Regions from separate parts of the Mesorhizobium sp. P2_A8 genome, predicted to be linked through region 2. Evidence: riboswitches for the same ligand, from Rfam matches in the RefSeq annotation. Region 2 holds a riboswitch; the other holds the start of a gene.
What was found. A riboswitch is a leader RNA that binds a small molecule or an ion and turns the genes downstream of it on or off. The one in region 2 is predicted to bind glycine.
Positions count from the first base shown of each region.

Region 1: another riboswitch for glycine. It lies ahead of gcvT (glycine cleavage system aminomethyltransferase GcvT); the one in region 2 lies ahead of AC1D10_RS35100 (D-amino acid dehydrogenase).

Region 1 covers NZ_JBFUDB010000014.1:111,469-122,011, forward strand. Annotated here, with positions in the region: gene AC1D10_RS33445 (type II secretion system F family protein) at 1-865, shown strand, start outside; gene AC1D10_RS33450 (PA3715 family protein) at 952-1,776, shown strand; gene AC1D10_RS33455 (tetratricopeptide repeat protein) at 1,942-2,412, shown strand; gene AC1D10_RS33460 (GGDEF domain-containing protein) at 2,578-3,753, shown strand; gene gcvP (aminomethyl-transferring glycine dehydrogenase) at 3,754-6,564, opposite strand; gene gcvH (glycine cleavage system protein GcvH) at 6,582-6,950, opposite strand; gene gcvT (glycine cleavage system aminomethyltransferase GcvT) at 6,956-8,056, opposite strand; glycine riboswitch at 8,206-8,292, opposite strand; gene AC1D10_RS33480 (hypothetical protein) at 8,478-9,479, shown strand; gene AC1D10_RS33485 (molybdopterin-binding protein) at 9,536-10,327, opposite strand; gene AC1D10_RS33490 (cytochrome b/b6 domain-containing protein) at 10,329-10,543, opposite strand, start outside.
Region 2 covers NZ_JBFUDB010000020.1:1,947-12,489, reverse strand. Annotated here, with positions in the region: partial or broken gene AC1D10_RS35110 (GlcG/HbpS family heme-binding protein) at 70-501, opposite strand; partial or broken gene AC1D10_RS35105 (malate synthase G) at 512-2,742, opposite strand; gene AC1D10_RS35100 (D-amino acid dehydrogenase) at 2,745-3,986, opposite strand; glycine riboswitch at 4,041-4,118, opposite strand; glycine riboswitch at 4,121-4,210, opposite strand; gene AC1D10_RS35095 (M24 family metallopeptidase) at 4,376-5,548, opposite strand; gene ehuA (ectoine/hydroxyectoine ABC transporter ATP-binding protein EhuA) at 5,827-6,591, opposite strand; gene ehuD (ectoine/hydroxyectoine ABC transporter permease subunit EhuD) at 6,648-7,316, opposite strand; gene ehuC (ectoine/hydroxyectoine ABC transporter permease subunit EhuC) at 7,321-7,986, opposite strand; gene ehuB (ectoine/hydroxyectoine ABC transporter substrate-binding protein EhuB) at 8,098-8,973, opposite strand; gene AC1D10_RS35070 (acetoacetate--CoA ligase) at 9,728-10,543, shown strand, end outside.

The sequences.
Region 1 (10,543 bases), on a different contig from region 2:
GCCAATGGTGACGGCGAAGAGCGATCACAACGAGGTCAAGCGCCGACTCAAGGTGGATGACGGTCCGGTGGCCGCGAAGCCCGAGCCGGTGCAGAAGAAGAATGCCGGCATCGTGCGCGAGAAGGCGGTGAAGAGGGCGCAGGAATTCTACGCCAAGAGCGATCCGGAAAATGTCGCCCGGCTGCGCATGAAGCTCATCCAGGCGGGCTACATGGAGCCGCGTGCGGTCGGCATGTTCTTTCTCGTACGCTTCGCCGCGATGGTCGGCTCAGCGATCTGCGCATTTGTGCTCAATCAATGGCTCGGCAGCCCCGACTCGACGATGGCCAGCCGCTGGGCCTTCGTCATCTTGTCGGGAGTGGCGGGCTATTTCTTCCCTGGCCTCGTGCTGAGCCAGAGGGGGCGGGAAAAGCGGCGCGAATACCGCAACGGTTTTCCCGATTTCATGGACCTGATGATCGTCTGCTCGGATGCCGGCATGAGCATGGAGGCTGGCATCGAGCGCGTCTCCAAGGAACTCGCCAAGACCTATCCCGCGCTCAGCCAGAACCTGCAGCTCGTGTCGCTGGAACTGCGGGCCGGGCGCAGCCTCGACGATGCGCTGAAGGCGCTGGCCGACCGCCTCAGCCTTGACGAGGTGCGGTCCTTCGCCACGCTGCTGCAGCAATCGAAGGAGCTCGGCACCAGCCTGTCGGGGGCGCTGCGCGTCTTTTCCGATGAAATGCGCCACAAGCGCATGTCGCTGGCCGAGGAGAAGGCGCACGCCCTGCCGGCCAAGATGTCGGTGCCGGTGACGGTGTGCATCCTGCCGGTGGTGCTGATGATTGCGATCATTCCGATCATCGTCAAAATGACGACGCACTAGGAAATGCTGATATTCAGGTGGGCCCGGCCTGAACAGCCCTACATCGGGATCGGCAAAGTCCGCAAATGAGTGAGAAGCCCATGCGAATGCTGTTGCGCACCCTCTTCCTCGGTCTCGCTACAGCCAGTCTGTCGCCAGCCTGGGCCGCGGCCGGCGATTGCGGCGATGTTGTCGCCCTCGTGCAGCAGGCCTATCCCAAGGCCCGGAAGAGCAGCGACAGCGCCGCGTTGACGCTCGAACCCGATATCAGCATCGCCCTGGCGCTCACGGATTACGATAGGCCGGGGGTGGTCTGCAAGATCTGGCCGGCGCATGACGACCTGCTGCTGGTTGCAGTGCCGCTGATCGACAGCGTCAAATCCGGCGACGGCGAGCATGTCGGCGATATCGAGATCCTGGTCGTCGACAGGACGAGCCGGCAGGTGCGCCAGCGCCTGCTGCAGCCAGGGCTGATGAACGATGATGCCGTCGCCATCCGCAAGATCGAATTCGATACCGGCCGCTACGCGCTGTCGCCGGCTGTCACCGCCTTTGGCCTGCGCATCGAAATGGCAAACAATTCGCTGCCCAACCCCTTCAGCGAAACCGACCTGCGGCTCTATGCCCTCGACGGCAATGCCCTGCGGTTGGTGCTCGACGGCCTCGTCGTGGCCGACAATGGCGGCGAAGGCGATACCAATTGCGCCGGGTCCTTTCATACCAGCCAGGTCAGCCTGGGGATGAGCTCGCCGAAACATCATGGCTACCACGACATCACCGTGGTCCAGCGGACGGATACCGACAATCCCTTGCCCGACAAGAATGGTGAGTGCCAGTCCCATCCCGGCAAGTCCGTAAAGCGGTCCTATCGGCTGCGCTATGACGGCAGCCGCTATCCGGTTCCGGCGGCGCTCAAAGCCCTGGGGCCGTGAGAACGCGGGAAAACAGGTCTTCACTCGGAGGTTCGCGGCCTGGTGGTTAATGGCCGGTGTGCCCGAAGCCTAATTTTAAGCGCATTTCGGCACCGAAGTTTAATCGCTCGGATGTAGTGTGTTTCCCGAAGAACGACCCGGCAAATCGGGCGATGAGGCAGGGGCATGCGTCACAGTAACTTCTCGGCAATGGCCGCGTTGGCGGCCGTCTTGATTATGTCTGGCTGTACGACGGGCAGCGTCGATACGACCAAGACCACCGCCATCCAACCGGCGGCAAAGGACATCGACGCCTCCGAACTGGCGGAAGGCAAGGCGCAGTTTCGCGACGCCAATTACGGCCTCGCCGAACAGCATTTCCGCAAGGCTGTCGAGTTGAAGGCCGACAATGCCGAAGCCTGGATGGGGCTCGCCGCTTCGTATGACGAGCTTGGCCGCTTCGACTTTGCTGACCGTGCCTACAACCAGCTTTTGAAAGTCGCCGGCCGCAAGCCGCAGATCGTCAACAACATGGGGTATTCGCAACTGTTGCGTGGCAATCGCAAGAAGGCCAAGGCGCTGCTGCTCGAAGCGAAGGCCGGCATGGCCGATCCCACGGTCGTCAACGCCAATCTCGCTCTGCTGAACAAGGGCTGATCCGGTCGTCGCGTCCAAGGGTGCGGTTTCGGGACACAGGGCATCGACGCTTTGTAAACCCTATCCGCAGGTTGCGTCGAAAGGTCGGCCGAAAACCGTATCCGAGGGCTGCCGCTGACCTAGAATGCAGCGCACCCACCGACGCTCGAGAGGCTCTCGCCTGACATGCTGGACTTCAGTTCGCTCCTGCTCGCGGCCGCGCTGTCGGGGATCTGCCTGAGCGTTACCATGTTCGCGATCTGGTGCACCGCGCCCAAGGCGGGCTTCGTCCTGACCGTGGCGTGCGGCATTCTGGTGCTCGTCGCGCATGTGATCCTGTTCTGGCGATACACCAAGGTGCCTGATCCACTGCTCTGCCAGATCGTGCTCGTGCTGCTGAGCCTGGGATTCCTGATCATCTGCTTGTCGGCCATGCAATATCTCGGCGTGCCTGGCTATCGACGTGCCTTTGCACCGACCCTTGCCGCCATGGCGGTCTGTGCGGCCGTGACCTTCATCGGCCTTGATGGTGTCGGCTTCATCATCACCTACGCGACGGTAACGGCGCTGCTGTCGGCGATCGGCGCGATGTTCTGGATCAACGGCAGCCATGATCGCCGGATCCTGCTGGTGGTTTCGTTTCTGAGCGGCACCTGTGCGGTGTCCTTTGCGCTCTGTGGCATGGTTCTGCTGGGCAGGGGGCAGTGGGTGCTCGCGGTCGCACCCGACAACTGGGCCGAACGGCTGAATTCCGTGGTGGCGGTGGCTTGCATGACCGGGCTCGGCGCGTTGACGCTCTCCCTCCATCATCTGCAGGCGCAGATCGAGCTGAAGGCCGAGACCATGACCGACCCGCTGACGGGGTTGATGAACCGTCGGGCGCTGAAATCGCTCTATGGGGAGCGGAGTTTCGGTCCATTCATGTTCGTCGTCATGTTTGACCTCGACCACTTCAAGCGGACGAACGACGTCTACGGTCACCCGGTCGGCGACCAGGTCCTGTGCCGCTTCGCCGCGGTCATCAAGAAATATGCCAGAACCGGCGTCGACGCCTTTCGCCTCGGCGGCGAGGAATTCGCCGTTGTCATATCGCGGATGACGGATGAAAGGGCCTACGATCTCGCCAGCAAGATCGGCGTCGCCTTCGGCACCGAAATCGTTGCCACCCAGATTGGTCCGTTGCGCAGCACGGTCAGCGGCGGCATCGGCTTTGGCGAGGCCGACGGCCGCAGCCTCGATGACGTGCTGGCCGAGGCCGACGCAGCGCTCTATGCCGCCAAGCGCGCCGGGCGAAATTGCGTCATCAGCCGCAAAAGGACGGGCAAGGCCGAACCGGTGAAGCCGGCCTTGCGCTCAGCGTAGTTATTCCGCCGCACCCAGATAGTCCGACAGCGGGGGGCAGGAACAGACCAGGTTGCGGTCGCCGGCAACATTGTCGATGCGCGACACCGGCGGCCAGTATTTGGCTGCTGTGTCGGCGTCACCGGCGGGGTAGGCCGCCTCCAGCCGCGAATAGGGATGGCTCCACTGGCTGGCCAGTGCCTCGGCGGCTGTGTGCGGTGCATTGACCAGCGGGTTGTCGGCCAAGGGCCATTCGCCCTTGGCCACCTTGGCGGCCTCGCCAGCGATGGCGATCATTGCCTCGCAAAAACGGTCGAGTTCGCGCTTGGGCTCGGACTCGGTCGGCTCCACCATCAGCGTGCCGGCGACCGGGAAAGACATGGTCGGCGCATGGAAACCATAGTCGATCAGCCGTTTGGCGATGTCGTCGACGCTGATGCCGGCGCTGTCCTTGAGCACGCGGGTGTCGAGGATGCATTCATGCGCGATGCGATCGTGCCTGCCCTTGTAGAGAAGCGGGAAATGCGGCGCGAGCCGCGTCGCCACATAGTTGGCCGAGATGATGGCGGTTTCCGTAGCCTGCTTCAGGCCGGAAGCGCCCATCATGCGGATGTACATCCAGGTGATCGGCAGGATCGAAGCGCTGCCGAAAGGGGCGGCCGACACCGCATGGCCCGAGCCTTCGGTGACGTGGCCCGGCAGATACGGCTGCAGATGCGCCTTGACGCCGATCGGGCCGACGCCCGGGCCGCCGCCGCCATGCGGGATGCAGAAGGTCTTGTGCAGGTTCATATGGCAGACGTCGGCGCCGATGTCGCCGGGGCGGGCGAGACCGACCAGGGCGTTGAGGTTGGCGCCGTCGAAATAGACCTGGCCGCCATGCTCGTGAATGAGGGCGCAGAGGTGGCGCGCGCCTTCCTCGTAGACGCCATGCGTCGAGGGATAGGTGAACATCAGCGCCGCGAGATTTCTTGAATGCTCATTGGCCTTGGCCCTCATATCGTCCATGTCGATATTGCCATCCTCGCTGCAGCGCACGACGACGACGCTCATGCCCGCCATCGCCGCACTCGCCGGATTGGTGCCATGCGCCGAGGACGGGATCAGGCAGACGGTGCGATGGCTGTCGCCACGCGAGCGGTGGTAGCCGCGAATGGCAAGCAGGCCGGCATATTCGCCCTGGCTGCCGGCATTGGGCTGCAAGGTGACGGCGTCGAAGCCGGTGATCTCCGACAGCCATCCTTCCAGTTCGCCGATCATGGCGCGATAGCCAGCCGAGTGCGCGGCCGGCGCGAAGGGATGGAGATTGGCAATGCTTGGCCAGCTGACCGGCATCATCTCGGCGGCGGCGTTGAGCTTCATGGTGCAGGATCCGAGCGGGATCATGGCGCGGTCGAGCGCCAGATCCTTATCGGCCAGCCTGCGCAGGAAGCGCATCATCTCGGTTTCCGAGTGGTTCTCGTGGAAGACGGGTTGGGTGAGGAACTCCTTGCCACGCGGCTTGCCAGGCACGGTGCTGGCAGCGGCGGTCCCAGCCTTGGCGCCAAACAGCGCGGCGATCGCCTCCACATCGGCATCGGTCGAGGTCTCGTCGAAACAGACGGCGACATGGTCGGCGTCGATGATGCGCAACAGCCGGCCGGTCTTTTCAGCGGCAGATGCGATTGCCGCGGCCTTGCCTTTGACCTCCGCCGTCACCGTGTCGAAGCGGCTGGCACCGAGCACCGAAACACCTGATGCCTTTAGACCGGCGGCCAGGCGGTTGGCCAGCCCATGGATGCGTCCGGCGATCGCCTGCAATCCGGCAGGGCCGTGCCAGATGGCATAGGCCGTCGCCATATTGGCGAGCAGCGCCTGCGCGGTGCAGATGTTGGAGGTCGCCTTGTCGCGGCGGATGTGCTGCTCGCGCGTCTGCAGCGCAAGACGATAGCCCGGGCGGCCCTTGCTGTCGGTCGATTGGCCGACGAGGCGGCCGGGCATCAGCCGGGTCAGCTTGTCGGAGACGGCGCAATAGGCGGCGTGCGGGCCGCCAAAGCCCATCGGCACGCCGAAGCGCTGCATCGGGCCGACGGCGATGTCGGCGCCGAGTTTCGCCGGTGCGTCGGTCAGCGTCAGGCCGAGCGGATCGGCAATGAAGATGACCAGTGCGCCGGTGGCGCGAGCCTTCTCGATCGCTGCCTTGTGGTCGCCATAGACGCCGAACGTGTCCGGCCAGGAGACCAGCAGGGCGGCGGTGTTGTCGTCGATCGTCTCGCCGTCGATCTCGATGTCGAGCGGTTCTGCGCGGGTGCGCACGACATCCAGCGTCTGCGGATGCGGCGTGCCGGCCAGCGCCACCTTGGTGCGCTTGTCGCGATGATGGCGCAGCGCGATGCCGACCGCCTCCGCGACGGCGGTGGCTTCATCGAGTAGCGAGGCCGAAGCCACCGGCAGACCGGTCAGCTCTGCGACCAGGGTCTGGAAATTGAACAGCATTTCGAGCCGGCCCTGGCTGATCTCGGCCTGGTAGGGCGTGTAGGCCGTGTACCAGGCCGGGTTCTCGAACAGATTGCGCTGGATCACCGGCGGCACATCGACACCGTGATAGCCGGCGCCGATGAAGCTCTTCAACACCGTGTTCTTTGCCATCGTCGCTGACAATTCGGCCAGGGCTTCAGCTTCGCTGGCCGGCACGGGCAGGTTCAGCGGCAAGTCGAGGCGGATCGATCTCGGCACGGCCTGGCTGATCAGCGTCTCAACCGAGGGAACGCCGATCACGGCCAGCATGGCTCTGACATCGTTGAGGCCGGGGCCAATGTGGCGGGCCGAGAAGGGGGTGAGTGCTGCGGTCATCTTTTTTGGTCCTGCTTTCAGCCGATGTGGGCCAGGTAGGCGGCCTCATCCATGAGGCCTTCCAACTGGCTCTCATTGGCCAGCTTCATCTTCCACAACCAACCGGCGCCGGTTGCCGCCGAATTGACCAGCGATGGATCCGACGAAAGCGTGCCGTTGGCCTCGGTGATTTCGCCGTCGACCGGCGCGTAGACGTCGGATGCCGCTTTGACGGACTCGACCACCACGGCGGTATCGCCCTTGGCGAGCTTTTTGCCCGTTTCGGGCAGTTCGACGAAGACGAGATCACCAAGCTGCTCCTGCGCGTAGTCGGTGATGCCGACCGTGGCGATGCCGCCCTCGACGCGGAGCCATTCGTGATCTTCGGTGAAATAGGTCTTTGCCATCGGATTCATCCTTTGCGGTAGCGATGCGGTGTGAAGGGCAGGGAGCTGATATCGACAGGGATTTTCGTGCCGCGCACGTCGGCGAAAACCCGTGTGCCGGGCTTTGCCAGCGGCGTTGCGACATAACCCATGGCTACCGGATGGCCGGCCGAGGGGCCGAAGCCGCCTGACGTGACATGACCGGCGGGATTGCCGTCGGCATCGAAGAGCGCGGCGCCGGCGCGTACCGGCTGGCGGCCCTCCGGCTTCAACCCAACCCGCCTTTGCGCGGGTCCCCGTTCTACGGCGGCTCGCAGGGCGTCGGCGCCGATGAAAGCGCCGGAGGCGCGGATATCTTTCGGGATCGCCCACGTCAGTCCGGCGCTGGCCGGGTCGGTCTCCGGTGTGATGTCCTGGCCGTGCAGGCACAGCCCAGCCTCCAGTCGGAGGCTGTCGCGAGCGGCAAGGCCGATCCACAGCACGCGCTCATCGCCGAGCAATTTCGCGACGAGGTCGCGCGCATCTGTCTCTGGCAGGCCGATCTCGAAACCGTCTTCGCCGGTGTAGCCGGAGCGGCTCATGAACCAGTTCTGCCGTGGCTCGACCCCATGCATGAACAGCAGTGAGCCGGTCTCGATGCCGGCGCGGGAAAGGGCTGCCCAGGCTTCCGGGCCCTGGACGGCAAGGAAGACGCGATCGAGTGGCTCGACCCTGGCGTCGAAATCCGCGGCAAGCGCACGCAAATGCTTTTCGTCGGCCACGGCGTTGCCTGCGTTGGCGACCACCATGAAGCGCTGGTCGCCCAGCCTGGTGACGATCAGGTCGTCCAGAATGCCTCCTGCTTCATTGAGGAAGAAGGACAGTTTGGACTGCGAGATTTCGAGCGCGCCGGCATCCACAGGACAGGCGCGGTTGAGCAACGCAACCACTTCGCGCCCGCTGATCTCGAACAGTTTCATATGCGAGATGTCGAACAGGCCGGCATGCTCGCGGGTGTGAAGATGCTCCTTCATGACGCCGGCCGGATAGGTCAGCGGCATCGACCAGCCGGCAAAGGCGCCAAAGCGTGCACCGGCGGCTACGTGGATATCTTCCAGGGGAAGGTGTTTGGTGTCGTCGCCCGTCATGTCATCTCCAGAGTCGCACGCAATCGGCCGCGAATGGCGACCAGTCCGTGCCCCTCTGTCTGAAGCCTGAGAGACTCGCGCAACCGGAACTCTGTCAGCGGCGCTTACACCTTCGGCGCGGGGGCAAGCCCCGACTTTCCAGAGTGTCTTTCCCGTCTACGGTTCTTTTGCCTGAGAGATTTCGGGCGATTTCCCCTTCGGCGGCAGCTTTCGCTGCTCTCTCCCGCAAACAGGTAGGACTCGCAAGAGCCCTCGACTCGTCATCCATAGCCCGTCGACGACACATTGTCACCTGCCTGCGACGTGTTGCTGACAAGTCTTCGCTAACCACGCCGTTTGCCGGATTTTCAAGACACTGCTGATATGTTGGCAGCCATGAGGCTTTGCGCCGGCGCTTGCCGGCAGCGGACGGGGACGACAAATGGGCGAATTGATCATGAGTGCGCCGGTGGCGGGGCTGACCTCGAAAAGCCGCATCACCAGGGAAGACGTGGCCATGTTGCGCCATGAAGTGTTCGGCGATGGCGTGGTGACGCGCGGCGAGGCCGAGGCACTGTTCGCGCTCGACGCCACGGCGAAGGAGAAGTGCCAGGAATGGCCGGGCTTTTTCGTCGAAGCGGTCACCGACTACATCGTCCACCAGGAAAAGCCGTCGGGCTACATCTCGCAGGACAATGCCGAGTGGCTGATCCGCACGATCTCGCGAGACGGCATGGTCGACAGCCGCACCGAACTCGAGCTGCTGGTCCATGTGCTGGAAGAGGCGAGATCGTCGCTGAGCCAGCTTTGCGTCTATGCGCTGGAGCAGGTCGCCCACGCCGTCATCGACGGCAAGGGGCCGCTCATGCTTGGCGGTGCGCTGGTTCCCGGACTGATCGCCAAGGCGGAGGTCGAGCTTTTGCGCCGGATCCTCCACGCACATGGCGGTGACGGCAACATCGCCATCACCCGTGCCGAGGCCGAAGTGCTGTTCAAGATCAATGAGCGGACAGCCCAGGCCGAGAACGATCCGTCCTGGAACGATCTGTTCGTCAAGGCGATCGCCAATTTCGTCATGTGCTCGGCCGGCTATGAGGCGCCGACACGCGATGTGGCGCTGCGCCGTGATGCCTTCCTGGAACACGCCGATCCGGAAATCGGCGGCTTCTTCAGCCGCATGGTCTCCGGCGGCCTCGCCGGCATCATGGAGGCCTACCGGTCCCCCGACGACATCGAGGCCGAGTGGGAAGCCAAGAACAGGGCGACTGAAGCCCTGGCGCGCCGCGCCGAGACGATCGATGCCGGCGAAGCCAGCTGGCTGATCGAGCACATCGGGGCGGACAGGCCGCTGTACGAGAACGAGCGCGCGCTGCTGACCCTGATCAAGCATGCCTCGCCAGAAATCCACCCGGCGCTGAAGCCGCTGCTCGACAAGGTAGCCTGAACACGCGGCGGCGCTCGCTACGCCCCCGGGCCGATCATCATCTTGCGCTTTGCGGTTCAGATTCCACCGTACCAGTCGTAGCCATTGTCTTCCCAATAGCCACCCCTGCCGCCGCCGACATTGGCGAAGCCGTCGACCAGCTCGATCTTGTAGAGATATTTCGGCATCTTGTAGCCAAGCTGACGCTCGACGCGGACACGCAGCGGCGCGCCGTTCTCGACCGGCAGCGGCTTGCCATTCAGCCCATAGGCAAGGATCGTCTGCGGGTGGCGGGCGTCGATCAGGTCGATCGTGCCGTAGTATTTGATGTCGCCGGAGAGACTGCGGTCGATCGTGTCGAGACAATGGAACATGACGTAGCGGGCCTGCGGCTTGACCACCGCCTGGTCGAGCACCAGCGACAGCGGCGTGCCGGTCCATTTGGCGATGCAACTCCAGCCTTCGACGCAGTCGTGGCGGGTGATCTGGGTGCGGCTCGGCATGGTCATCAATTGCTCGCGGCTAAGTGACAGCGGCTTTTCGACAAGACCCGAAACCTCCAGCCGCCAGTCGGCGAAATTGTTGGCGAGTAGACCCTTGTAGACGTCGTCGTCCGGCGCCGTGACGCCGTTCGGCCGCTGCGGCTGGCGGATATCGGCCTCGGTGAATTCCGGCGCCAGCGCATCGCGGCCGGCAAGCAGGCGTTGCGCCCGGTATGTCAGGCCATTGGCGTTTTCGAGGAAGCTGCGCAGGCCGCTGCCAATGCTAAGCTGGCTGTCGAAAGCGTCGCAGCCCGACAGCATGATGCCGGAGGCGCCAAGGCCGGCACCCGTCAGGAATTTCCGGCGGCTGATCTGGAACTTACCCATGTCACGCACTCCTCTCGGTGGAATTGTCGCCCTGTGCGGGAGGATCGGTGCGGTACCAGCCGGTGATGATCGAGCGCAGTTCGTTGATCGGGCCAGCAGCCAGGATCATCAGAATGTGGACGACGAAGAAGGCGACCAGCAGCACCATGACGGTGAAATGGATGGTGCGCGCCGTCTGCCGGCCACCGAGCAGATCGTTGAGGAACGGCAGCACCG
Region 2 (10,543 bases):
TAGGAAATCATTCATCGCTTGGCCGCAGTGTCTCGCGACGAGCGATATCATTTCTTATTGACGAGTGACTCAATCGCAGACTGGGGTCAGGCCTGACGAATGGATTGCCGCAACGGCAGTCGGCTCATCGTTGTCAGACGTATCACCGGTGATCCCGACTGCACCGAGCAGGCTCCCGTTCGAATCCTTCACCAGCACACCGCCGGGGACCGGCACGATCTGCCCGCCGGACACGGAATTGAGCCCCGCGATAAAATGCGGGCGATCTCGTGCCGCTAAGTCCAGCCACCGCGAACCGAAGCCAACCGCAAGAGCACCGTACGCCTTACCGAACGCGATCTCAAAGCGAAGCATGGATGAACCGTCCTGCTTTTGGAAGGCGACGAGGTGGCCGCCTGCATCGAGAACCGCGACACTAAGCGGCTTCAATTAGTTGTCCGCGGCGGAGGCGAGGCTCTTCTCGATGATCGAGTTAGCCTGATCGAGTGTTATTGATATCATCTTCGAACCCTTAGTTCAGGATCTTACGCTGCTTTCGAGCCAGCCTGTGCGCGTGCAGAAGAGGCTCCGTATAGCCGCTTGGCTGCAGTCGTCCGGCAAAGACCAGATCTCGAGCCGCGTTGAAGGCGTTGGAATTGTCGAAGTCCGGGGCCATCGGCGTATAGGTCGGATCGCCCGCATTTTGCTGGTCGACTACGGCGGCCATGCGCTTCATCGTCTTCATGACCTGATCGCGCGTGCAGACATGGTGATGCAGCCAGTTGGCGACGTGCTGCGAGGAAATGCGACAGGTCGCGCGGTCTTCCATCAGGCCGACATCGTTGATGTCCGGAACCTTGGAGCAGCCGACGCCACTATCGACCCAACGCACGACATAGCCCAGAATGCCCTGGCAGTTGTTGTCGAGTTCCTTCTGAACATCTTCGACCGTCCAGTTAGGGTGCAAGGCGACCGGAATGGAGAGGATGTCGTCGAGCTTCGCGGGCGCCCGCTTTCTCAGCTTCTTCTGAACTGCATGGACGTCGACCTTGTGGTAATGTGTGGCATGCAGGGTCGCCGCCGTCGGCGACGGCACCCAGGCGGTATTGGCGCCGGCCCTCGGATGCGCGATCTTCTGTTCCAGCATCGCCGCCATCTGGTCCGGCATCGACCACATGCCCTTGCCGATCTGCGCACGGCCTTCCAGCCCGCAAGCCAGACCGGTGTCGACGTTCCAGTTCTCGTAAGCGCCGATCCAAGCCGACTGCTTAATTTCCGCCTTGCGGATCATTGGGCCGGCCTCCATTGAAGTACGGATCTCGTCGCCCGTGCGGTCGAGGAAGCCGGTATTGATGAAGACGATCCGGTCTTTCGCAGCGCGGATGCATTCCTTCAGGTTGACCGTCGTGCGGCGCTCCTCGTCCATGATACCCATCTTGATCGTGTTCGGCATCAGGCCCAGCGCCTGCTCGACGCGAGCGAACAATTCCACGGCAAAGGCGACTTCGGCAGGTCCATGCATCTTCGGCTTCACGACATATAACGAGCCCGCGGGTGAGTTCGCCCTGCGACCGTTTCTACCGATGTCGTGCAGCGCGACGGCCGCCGTCACGAACGCATCTAAGATGCCCTCCGGCACCTCGTTACCCTCGCGATCGAGGACTGCGGGGTTGGTCATAAGATGACCTACATTGCGCACTAGCATCAGGGAACGCGCACGCAGCTCGAACTTGGAACCGTCCGGCGCATTGTAGACGACGTCTGGGTTGAGGCGGCGGGTAAAAGTCTTGCCGCCCTTGGTCACCTGTTCAGCCAAATCGCCCATCATCAGGCCAAGCCAGTTGCGGTAGACACTGACCTTGTCCGCGGCATCGACTGCGGCGACCGAATCCTCGCAATCCATGATCGTCGTAATGGCGGATTCCAGCCGCACGTCGGAGATGCCGGCGGGATCGGCTCTGCCGATTTCGGAGTCTGGATCGATAACGATCTCGATATGCAAGCTGTGGTTCCGGAAAAGGAACGCGATTGGCTTGTTCGGTTCGCCGCGATAGCCGGCGAACTGCGAGCCGTCACGCAGGACAGTCACTGCGTGTTCGGAAAACCTTCCTGAAACCTGTCGTGCTAGGTCTCTGAAAGTGTGCATTTCAACAGCGCCATTCGCGACGACGAGCCTGCTGACATCGGACCACGATCCCCAATTCAGCGGGATGGCCTCGTCGAGGAATTTCCGCGCCCAGGCGATCACCTTGTCGCCGCGCACGGGATTGTAGCTCCTGCCTCTTTCGGCGCCGTCTTCCTCGGAGATCGCGTCCGTCCCGTAAAGTGCGTCATAGAGAGAGCCCCAGCGGGCATTGGCGGCATTCAGCGAGAAGCGCGCGTTGATCACCGGCACGACGAGCTGCGGCCCGGCGATCGTCGCGATCTCAGGATCGACGTTTGTCGTCGAGATAGTGAAATCCTCGCCTTCAGGCACGATGTAACCCATCTCGCGCAGGAACGATTTGTATGCGTCGAGGTCGACGGGTGTGCCGTTCTCGCGGTGCCAGCTATCGATCCTGTTCTGCATCAGCTCGCGGAGTGCGAGCAAATCGCGGTTAGTCGGTGCAAGATCATGGACGATTGAAGAGAATGCCGCCCAAAAGGCTTCAGGCGTGATACCAGTAGAAGGGCCTCCTCCCGGATGAAGTCGCGCAGTTCGCGCGCCACCTTCAGTCCAGCAAGTTCGATGGGAAGGCCGCCAGCCGCAAATATGTCAGTCATCTTCATGCGGCCACTCTCAGGTCGACCGGGATTTCCCCGCCTATGACCTCGGCAAGCGCCGCCGAGGTTGCTGCCGAGAGCGTCCAGCCCAGATGACCGTGGCCCGTATTGTAAAAGACTCCAGGGATCTTTCCCTTGCCGACCTTTGGCATCATGTTCGGCATCATGGGCCGTAATCCTGCCCACGGGATGACGTTACTGGTGGCAACTCCTGGGAAGAGCGTACGCGTCCATTCCACGAGGGGCCTGACACGGTCGTCCCTTATATCCCGGTTCGCGCCGTTGAATTCAGCGGTCCCGGCAACGCGGAACCGGGATGTTCCCAACCTGCTGGTGACGATCTTCGCCCGGTCGTCAAGGATACTGACCCACGGAGCCGAAGCTTGGGACAGTTCGTCAGCGAGATCGACTGTGATCGAGTAGCCCTTGACCGGATAGATGTTGATCCGGTCGCCCAGCATTGCGCCTATGGTGCGGCTATGGACACCTGCACAAACGACGACAGCGTCTGCCTGAAGCTCATCCTTGATGCCACCCTTCGTCGAGAAGGCGATGCGGAACCCGTCACGCTTGGTGATCGAGGTCACGTCGGCATCGTAGGTGAAGCGCGCGCCCCTGCTCTCACAGACCTGAGCGAGTCCGCCTGTGTACTTGTGGATGTCGCCGGTTGAATCCGACGGCGTGTAGAAGCCACCGTGAAACTTGCCGGAAAGCACCGGCTCGATCTCGGCGATTTCCTTGGGGGTGACCGGATGGCGGTCCAGTCCGCCCTCGACAAGCATCTCGTTCACCTTCGACGCATGATCGTACCCTGCCTTGTCGTAATGGACGTGAAGGATTCCCTTGCGCACGTGGTCGAAGTCGATCCCTTCCCGCTCAGCGATGCCGAACATGTGCTGCCTGGCGAAAATCGCCAGCCGCGTGGTAGCGATCGTGTTCTCCCGGTAGCGGCCGATGTTCGCCATGAATTCCGCCAGCCAGCTGTACTTATGCCAGGATGGAGAAGGGTTCATCAGGAGCGGGGCGTCCCTTCGCGCCATCCACTTGATACCCTTGATGACGGTCGACCAATGGTTCCAGACTTCGGCGTTGCAGGCGGAGAGCTGCCCTCCGTTAGCAAATGATGTCTCCATCGCCGCGTAGCGCTGCTTTTCGAACACGGTGACTTCGTATCCCCGTTCCAACAGGGCATAGGCTGTCGACACTCCGGTGATACCGGCGCCGATCACGACAATTCTGGGCATTTGAGGAACTCCAATGGATCAACGGTTGCAGGCGTGAACCTGCGGCGATCCCCAAATCTGTCTCGGTACCTGAGAGCTTGACCGGATTCCGGCGTTCCCCTTCGGTGGGCGCGAGGCGCCTCTCTCCAGATTGTCCGGCACGAACGGTCACTGGTGCCTGAGAGTTTCCTTGGGGGGTTGCTCCGTCGGCGCCGGCTCTCGCCGATCTCTCCCGTTCCACCTTGTGGACACGGCATTAGTACCGCAGACAGCCGGAGTTTTAGTGCGAAATGTGCGGAGCAACGAAACGTGCCCGGCAAAATGTGCCCGGCAACGAAACGAGCCTTTAAGTTAGCGTGGACACCTCACGCCTTCGGGAAGGAGAACGCATGAGGCGATCGCTTGATTTCTTAGTAGATCCGAGGCAGTTGGCGTGAGGCCCGCTTGGTCAACAACTCCATGCCGTCTTCGGTCACCAGCACCGTTTCCTCGTGAAGAACGATCTTGCCGGGTTCGTACTCGAGCCCGGGCTCGATGCACAACACCATCCCGGCCTGCAGCACCGTTTGGTCTTCAACTTTGACGGACGGCGGCTCCGTGACCCGCAGGCCCAGGCCGTGGCCCATACGCCCGTTGCTGTTCAGGTCTTCCTCGCCAGAGGAGAGCACTTTCGCCATTGCCCGGAAGACGGAGGCAGCGGAAACCCCGGCACGGACTGACTTCAACCCGATCTCGTTTGCCTGCCAGACCTTTTCGTGCGCCTGCAGTAGCGCATCGGTTGCGTCGCCGACTTGGTAATTTCGATCATAATCGCAGTAGTAACCGTCGAACGTGGTTCCGGTGTCGATGAAGAGAAGGTCACCGTCGGCGATCTTGCGGTCGCGCGGGCCGCCGGTGATCTCGAAAGGACCGCCGATGTCCGAGCGGCAGATCACAACCGGGATCGAACTGGCGCCGCTTGAGTTCAGGCGAGCCCGGAACTCACGCTGGATGCGTTTTTCAGTGTCACCGATGCGAACGAAATCTGGAACCGTATCGTATACGCCCCCGGCGATATCGATGGCCGTCCTGATCCTCGCGACTTCGGCTTCGCTTTTGATCATACGAAGCTGCCATATCGCTTTCGATCCGTCGACCAGTTCGACACCCTGCAGCCCCTTCATAATATCCAGAACCTGGCTCACCGGCATGCCAACGCGCAACTCCATTCCGAGCTCAGCACCGACACGTCCAAAGCGGCGTGGCAACTCCGAGACCGCCTGGATCACGAGCGATGTGCCATCGTCGTCTGGCCGTGGTGACGGCCACGAGCGAATCTCCTTCACCCAAAGCGTTTCCATAATCGAACGGCCGATCTCGGGAACTATGGCGATCGGATCGCCTTCAGCCCGTACGAGAACGAACCAAGGTCTGGCGTAGCTCTCCCAAAAAGTGGAATCGATCCCAGTGAAGTATCGGATGTTGTCCATGGACGACACGAGCAGCCCGTCGAGCTGGTGCTCCCTCATCGCCTGTTGAGCCCGCGAAACGCGAGATTGGAATTCTGATACTGTGAAACGCTCCACCTTTGCAATATCTTCCATGTTCTTCACCATGCGCGGCTGACTGGCGGAGTACGATTATTCATTCTTGGATTTTGAAAGTAGGCAGTTTGCTTCACTCGGTTCCGATCGATGCCACCGCTCAGAATCAGGGAGGATCGCTTTTCCGCCCTCCGGTCGTGCAGAGGATTCTCAGGGCGGCCGGCGCCTTGAAACGAAGCGTTGGTCCTCCACGTCTAGCTTCGACATTTCCATGAAAGCGAAATCTTCGGATGTTCTTCGAGGTCGACACGAGCCAGATCAGTGTGTCAACGACTTCACTAAACGGCTTCGCGGACCGCACTGAGAAACTGCTGGGTCCGCTCTTTCTTCGGATCGCCGAAGAGTTCGTCGGGAGTTCCCTGCTCTTCGATCCGACCCTTGTAGAAGAAGCTCACCCGATCGGAGATTTGTCGCGCGAAGCCCATCTGGTGCGTGACCATCAACATCGTCAGGTTGTGCTCCGATACCAGCTTTTTGATCACTCCGGTAACCTCCCCGATCACCTCTGGATCCAGCGCCGACGTCACTTCATCGAACAGCATCACCTTGGGGCGCATAGCCAAGGCGCGCGCAATAGCAACGCGCTGTTGCTGGCCGCCGGACAGGCGCGAAGGATGCTGATCCCGCTTGTCGGCCATCCCGACCATCCGCAGGAGCTCTTCCGAGCGCTCGCGGGCTTCCTTTTTTGACAGGCCCAGAACATTGACCGGGCCCTCCATGCAATTTTCCAGTGCTGTCATGTGCGGAAAGAGGTGAAAGTGTTGGAAGCACATCCCGATCTTCGACCGCATCTTACGCAGGTGCCGCTGATTTGCGGGGACGAGTTTCGTGCCGTCGGACATGTGGGTTAGCGGCTCGCCGTCCACGTAAATCACGCCGCCGTTGATCGAATCCAGTGTCATCAAGGTACGGAGAACCGTCGTTTTTCCAGATCCCGAAGGGCCGATGATGGTGACCATTTCTCCTTCGGCGACGTCCAGATCAAGCGAGTCCAGAACGACGAGGCTCCCGTATCGCTTCGTGACCTTTCTGAAGCTGACCATGGGCACGTTGGCGCCTTCGAGGCGAAGCGGAAAAGATGCGTGGGTTTCATCGGTCATCAGGTTAGTCCCAATTTTCTTCGCATCCAGCCTTCGAATGCTCTGATCAACGCAGCGGTCGGCAGCGATATCGCAAGGAAAATGATGCCGACCAGTGTGTAAGGTTCAAGAAACCGGTACGTTTCCGCACCGATGGAGTTCGCTGCGTGCATCAGCTCGGCAACGCCGATGACTGATAGGATCGGAGTGTCCTTGAAGATGCCGACTAGATAGTTCCCCATCCCAGCGAGCGATGGCGGCAGAGCCTGAGGTATGACGATGCGGAAATACGTCCTGGTCGTAGAGAGGTTCAGAGATGTTGCGGCTTCCCACTGACCCTTTGGTACGGAGTCGATACCGCCTCTATATACTTCCGACAGGTAGGCCGCGTAGTGAACGCCGATAGAAAGCATTCCGGCAACCCATGGCGATAACGTGATGCCGAATTGAGGGGCGACGTAAAAGACGAAGAATACCTGCAGAACCAATGGCGTCGAGCGGACGAACTCGATGATTTCTCGTACGCTGGCAGTGAAGATGGGTGACCGCGTTCGCTGAAGAAGGGCCAGGACGAGGCCCAGGACAACGGCTATCGCGTAGCCAAGCCCAGCCGCAAGTATCGTGTTGACTGTGGCTGATAGCAACCTTGGTAGGATCGTCCAGGTGAAATCCCAATCCCAATTCAGCACGGCCTCACGCCTCTCCCATCTTGCGCGCCATGAACCGTTCAAGCCATCTCATCGAGGGCGTGATCAGGAAGCGAGCGACGACATAGTAGATGATCAGGGCGGTCCCGAAGCTTTGCGCCGAGAGGAAAGTCGAGGAGTTGATCTGTTTTGCCTGAAACGTCAGATCCGCCACGGCAATCAGTGCGACCAGGGCGGTGCTTTTCAATAGCTCAATCATGAGATTGCCCCAGGGAGGGAGCATGATCAGGAGAGCTTGAGGAAGTATAATGCGACGCATGCGCTGTACGCCTGACATGTTGAGTGCAAGCGCGGCTTCCCACTGACCGCGGGCAACCGATAGAATTGCCCCGCGCACCAATTCCGATCCGTAAGCGCCGAGGTTCAAGCCGACCGCGATGAAACCAGCCGTGAATTTTTCAAGAGTGAACCCGAAGAGCGGCAGAACAAAGAAAATCCAGTAGAGCTGCACGAGCAGGGAGGTGCCTCGAAAAATTTCGACATACACGGCCGCGACACTGCGGACAAAGCGATTTGGCGATAAACGCATCAAGCCAGCAATGAGCGCAATCGAAATAGCCAAGGCGGCGGCGATGATCGTCAATATGATCGTGACGAGTGTCCCGCTCAGAATGCGTTCGCCATACTGGCTGATGAACTCAAAATATGACATGCCGCTAGAGCTTTCCCTCCAGCGCCGTTCAACTGGAGCGTTCGCCCGTGAGGGCATTTGCTACCAAATAGGCGCGGCGAACCTAACACTAGGTTCGCCGCATGAGATTGACTACCTGTTTGCGCAGATCCATTCAGCTTTTTCGTCCCCGGGCAGCAGGGTCTTGCTATAGCCGTACTCAGCTACAGCCTTCATCATCTCGTCAGAACCGAGATATTCCTTAAGAGCCTTGTTGAAAGCCGGGATGAAATCGGCGTCTTCCTTCCGGAAGCCAATCGCGCCCCAGTTGAAAAGTTCCTTCGGCATCGCCGAGGGATCAGTTGCTTCGAGCTCTCCATTCGTGCTGGACGCAAGTTGCTCCACTACGACGGATGTGCTCGCTCCAACGTCCGCACGCCCTGCCTTGACCGCAGCAAGAAGCTCAACGGGGCTCGGCACTTCCATTATCTTGGCAGGATCAACGCCAGCGGCCTTGGCATTTTCAATGTTGGCCGTACCGGTCGCGGCAACAATTGTGGCCCCGCTCTTCTTCACGTCATCGTAGTTGCGAAGACCCTTCGGGTTGCCCTTCGGAACAATAAATGCATCTGACATTTTGAAGATAGGCTCGGAGAAGGCCACATTCTTGCATCGCGAGGCGAGGATGAACATGCCACCGGTGATGATATCGGATCGCCCAGCTTGCAAGGCTGGTATCAGCCCACCCCATTCGGTCTGCACCGACTCGATATTGGTGTACCCCATCTTCTTCAGGATGCCCAAAGTCATTATGTTGACGAAGCCGGTGGGCTTGCCATCCTTGCCGAGGTATGCGCCGGGTACTTCATCGGAAAAACCGAGCCGGATCGGCTCGCCCTTCGCTATCCTTTGGGAAAGCGGACCTGGATTGGTTTGAGCTGATGCAAAGTTCGCCTGACAGGCGATAACCCCCACGGCTATTGCGGAGGCTGCTTGGATGAGGAGTCTGCGGGTAATGATGATCGACATGATATTCCCCTTTTTGATCCCGCTTTTGACGGGTTTCAGCTTACGCACCGCGTAGCGTTCTTAACGCCCCGGTCACCTTAACACTGACACCAGATGCTATAAGTTTTCCTCCAAAAACGAGATCGGGATGCAACGCCTGGCGCAGTTCGCTCCAGTCGGTGAAACATACTACTCTATCAGCAGGCGGAGGCTTTTTCGCCAGCTATACGGCGCATCGCGTATTGATAAGTAGGCGCTTCGGGGCAGATGGTCGCCAAATCATCGCCCGTCGGGCAAACGGTAGGCGATTGGTCTGCATTTCACTTTCCGCCGCTGAATGGGGCATTTGTTTCACAATGGCGGCCCTTTTGCGCAAAACGCCCTATCGAACGGCTGTAGGCTTTCTAATGTTAGCTTAGCGAGCTGGTCGTGCGTCATTCCCGAAGGGTGCGCGGATCAGGCTGAGAGCGTTGGCAATGCCATTGAGCAGGCGGAGTGTGCGGCTATGACGATAGTCGGCAAGGAAAAGCCGTACAAGCCGGCAAATCCCCCCTGCGATTGTTGGCGATCCCGAAATCGATCTCAAGACCTTGCTTGCAGGCCGAGGTCACGGGATTAAGCGGATCAAGCCCACCACTACTGGGTGATTTGACCGACTTGCTCCGTGACCAGGGGGCTCGCCGACCCGCGGGCGAGACAGGCTTTTGTCGCCCGCGATCTCTAACGTCGGTCAAATCCCGTGCAATTGTTCTCGTAATATTGAGTTGGCTGAACGATGATATCGACTGAAGAAGCACGGGCGCCACTTTGGGCTCCGAAGTCCTGCCAGATCGAGCAGAGCCCACTATCCAGCTTCGCAGCCCAGGCTTCTTCTCGCTTCGACCTCTCGTTGGGGTCGTATTTTACGCTCCATCGCTGGTCGATCGACGACCGCGAGGCGTTCTGGAGCCTTGTCTGGGACTTCTGCGAGCTTGTCGGCGACAAGGGTGAGACCCTGCTGGTCGATGGCGACAAGATGCCCGGCGCCGCTTTCTTCCCCGATGCGACACTGAATTTCGCCGAGAACCTGCTGAAAAAGACCGGTTCTGCTGACGCAATCGTCTTTCGCGGCGAGGACAAGATCGAGCGGCGGCTGTCGTGGAACGAACTGCACCAACTGACCTCGCGCTTTCAGCAGCTTTTCCTGTCGCTCAAGGTGAAAAAGGGCGACCGCATCGCCGCGATGATGCCCAACATGCCTGAGACTGTGGCCGCCATGCTGGCGGCGGCCTCGATCGGTGCGGTCTGGTCGTCCTGTTCCCCCGATTTCGGCGAACAGGGCGTGCTCGATCGGTTCGGCCAGATCGAACCCGTCGTCTTTATCGCGCCGGACGGCTATTGGTACAATGGCAAGGCAATCGAAGTCGCCGACAAGATTGCTGCCGTTGCCACGAAGCTCGAAACCGTCCGCAAGGTTCTGGTCGTCGATTACCTCGGCTCCTCAAGGGATGTCGCAGCGGTCATCGACAAGGCCGTGGCGCTGGAAGAGGCGCTGTCGCCTTTCGCCACCAAACCCGTCACCTTCGAGCGGCTGCCGTTTGCGCATCCGCTC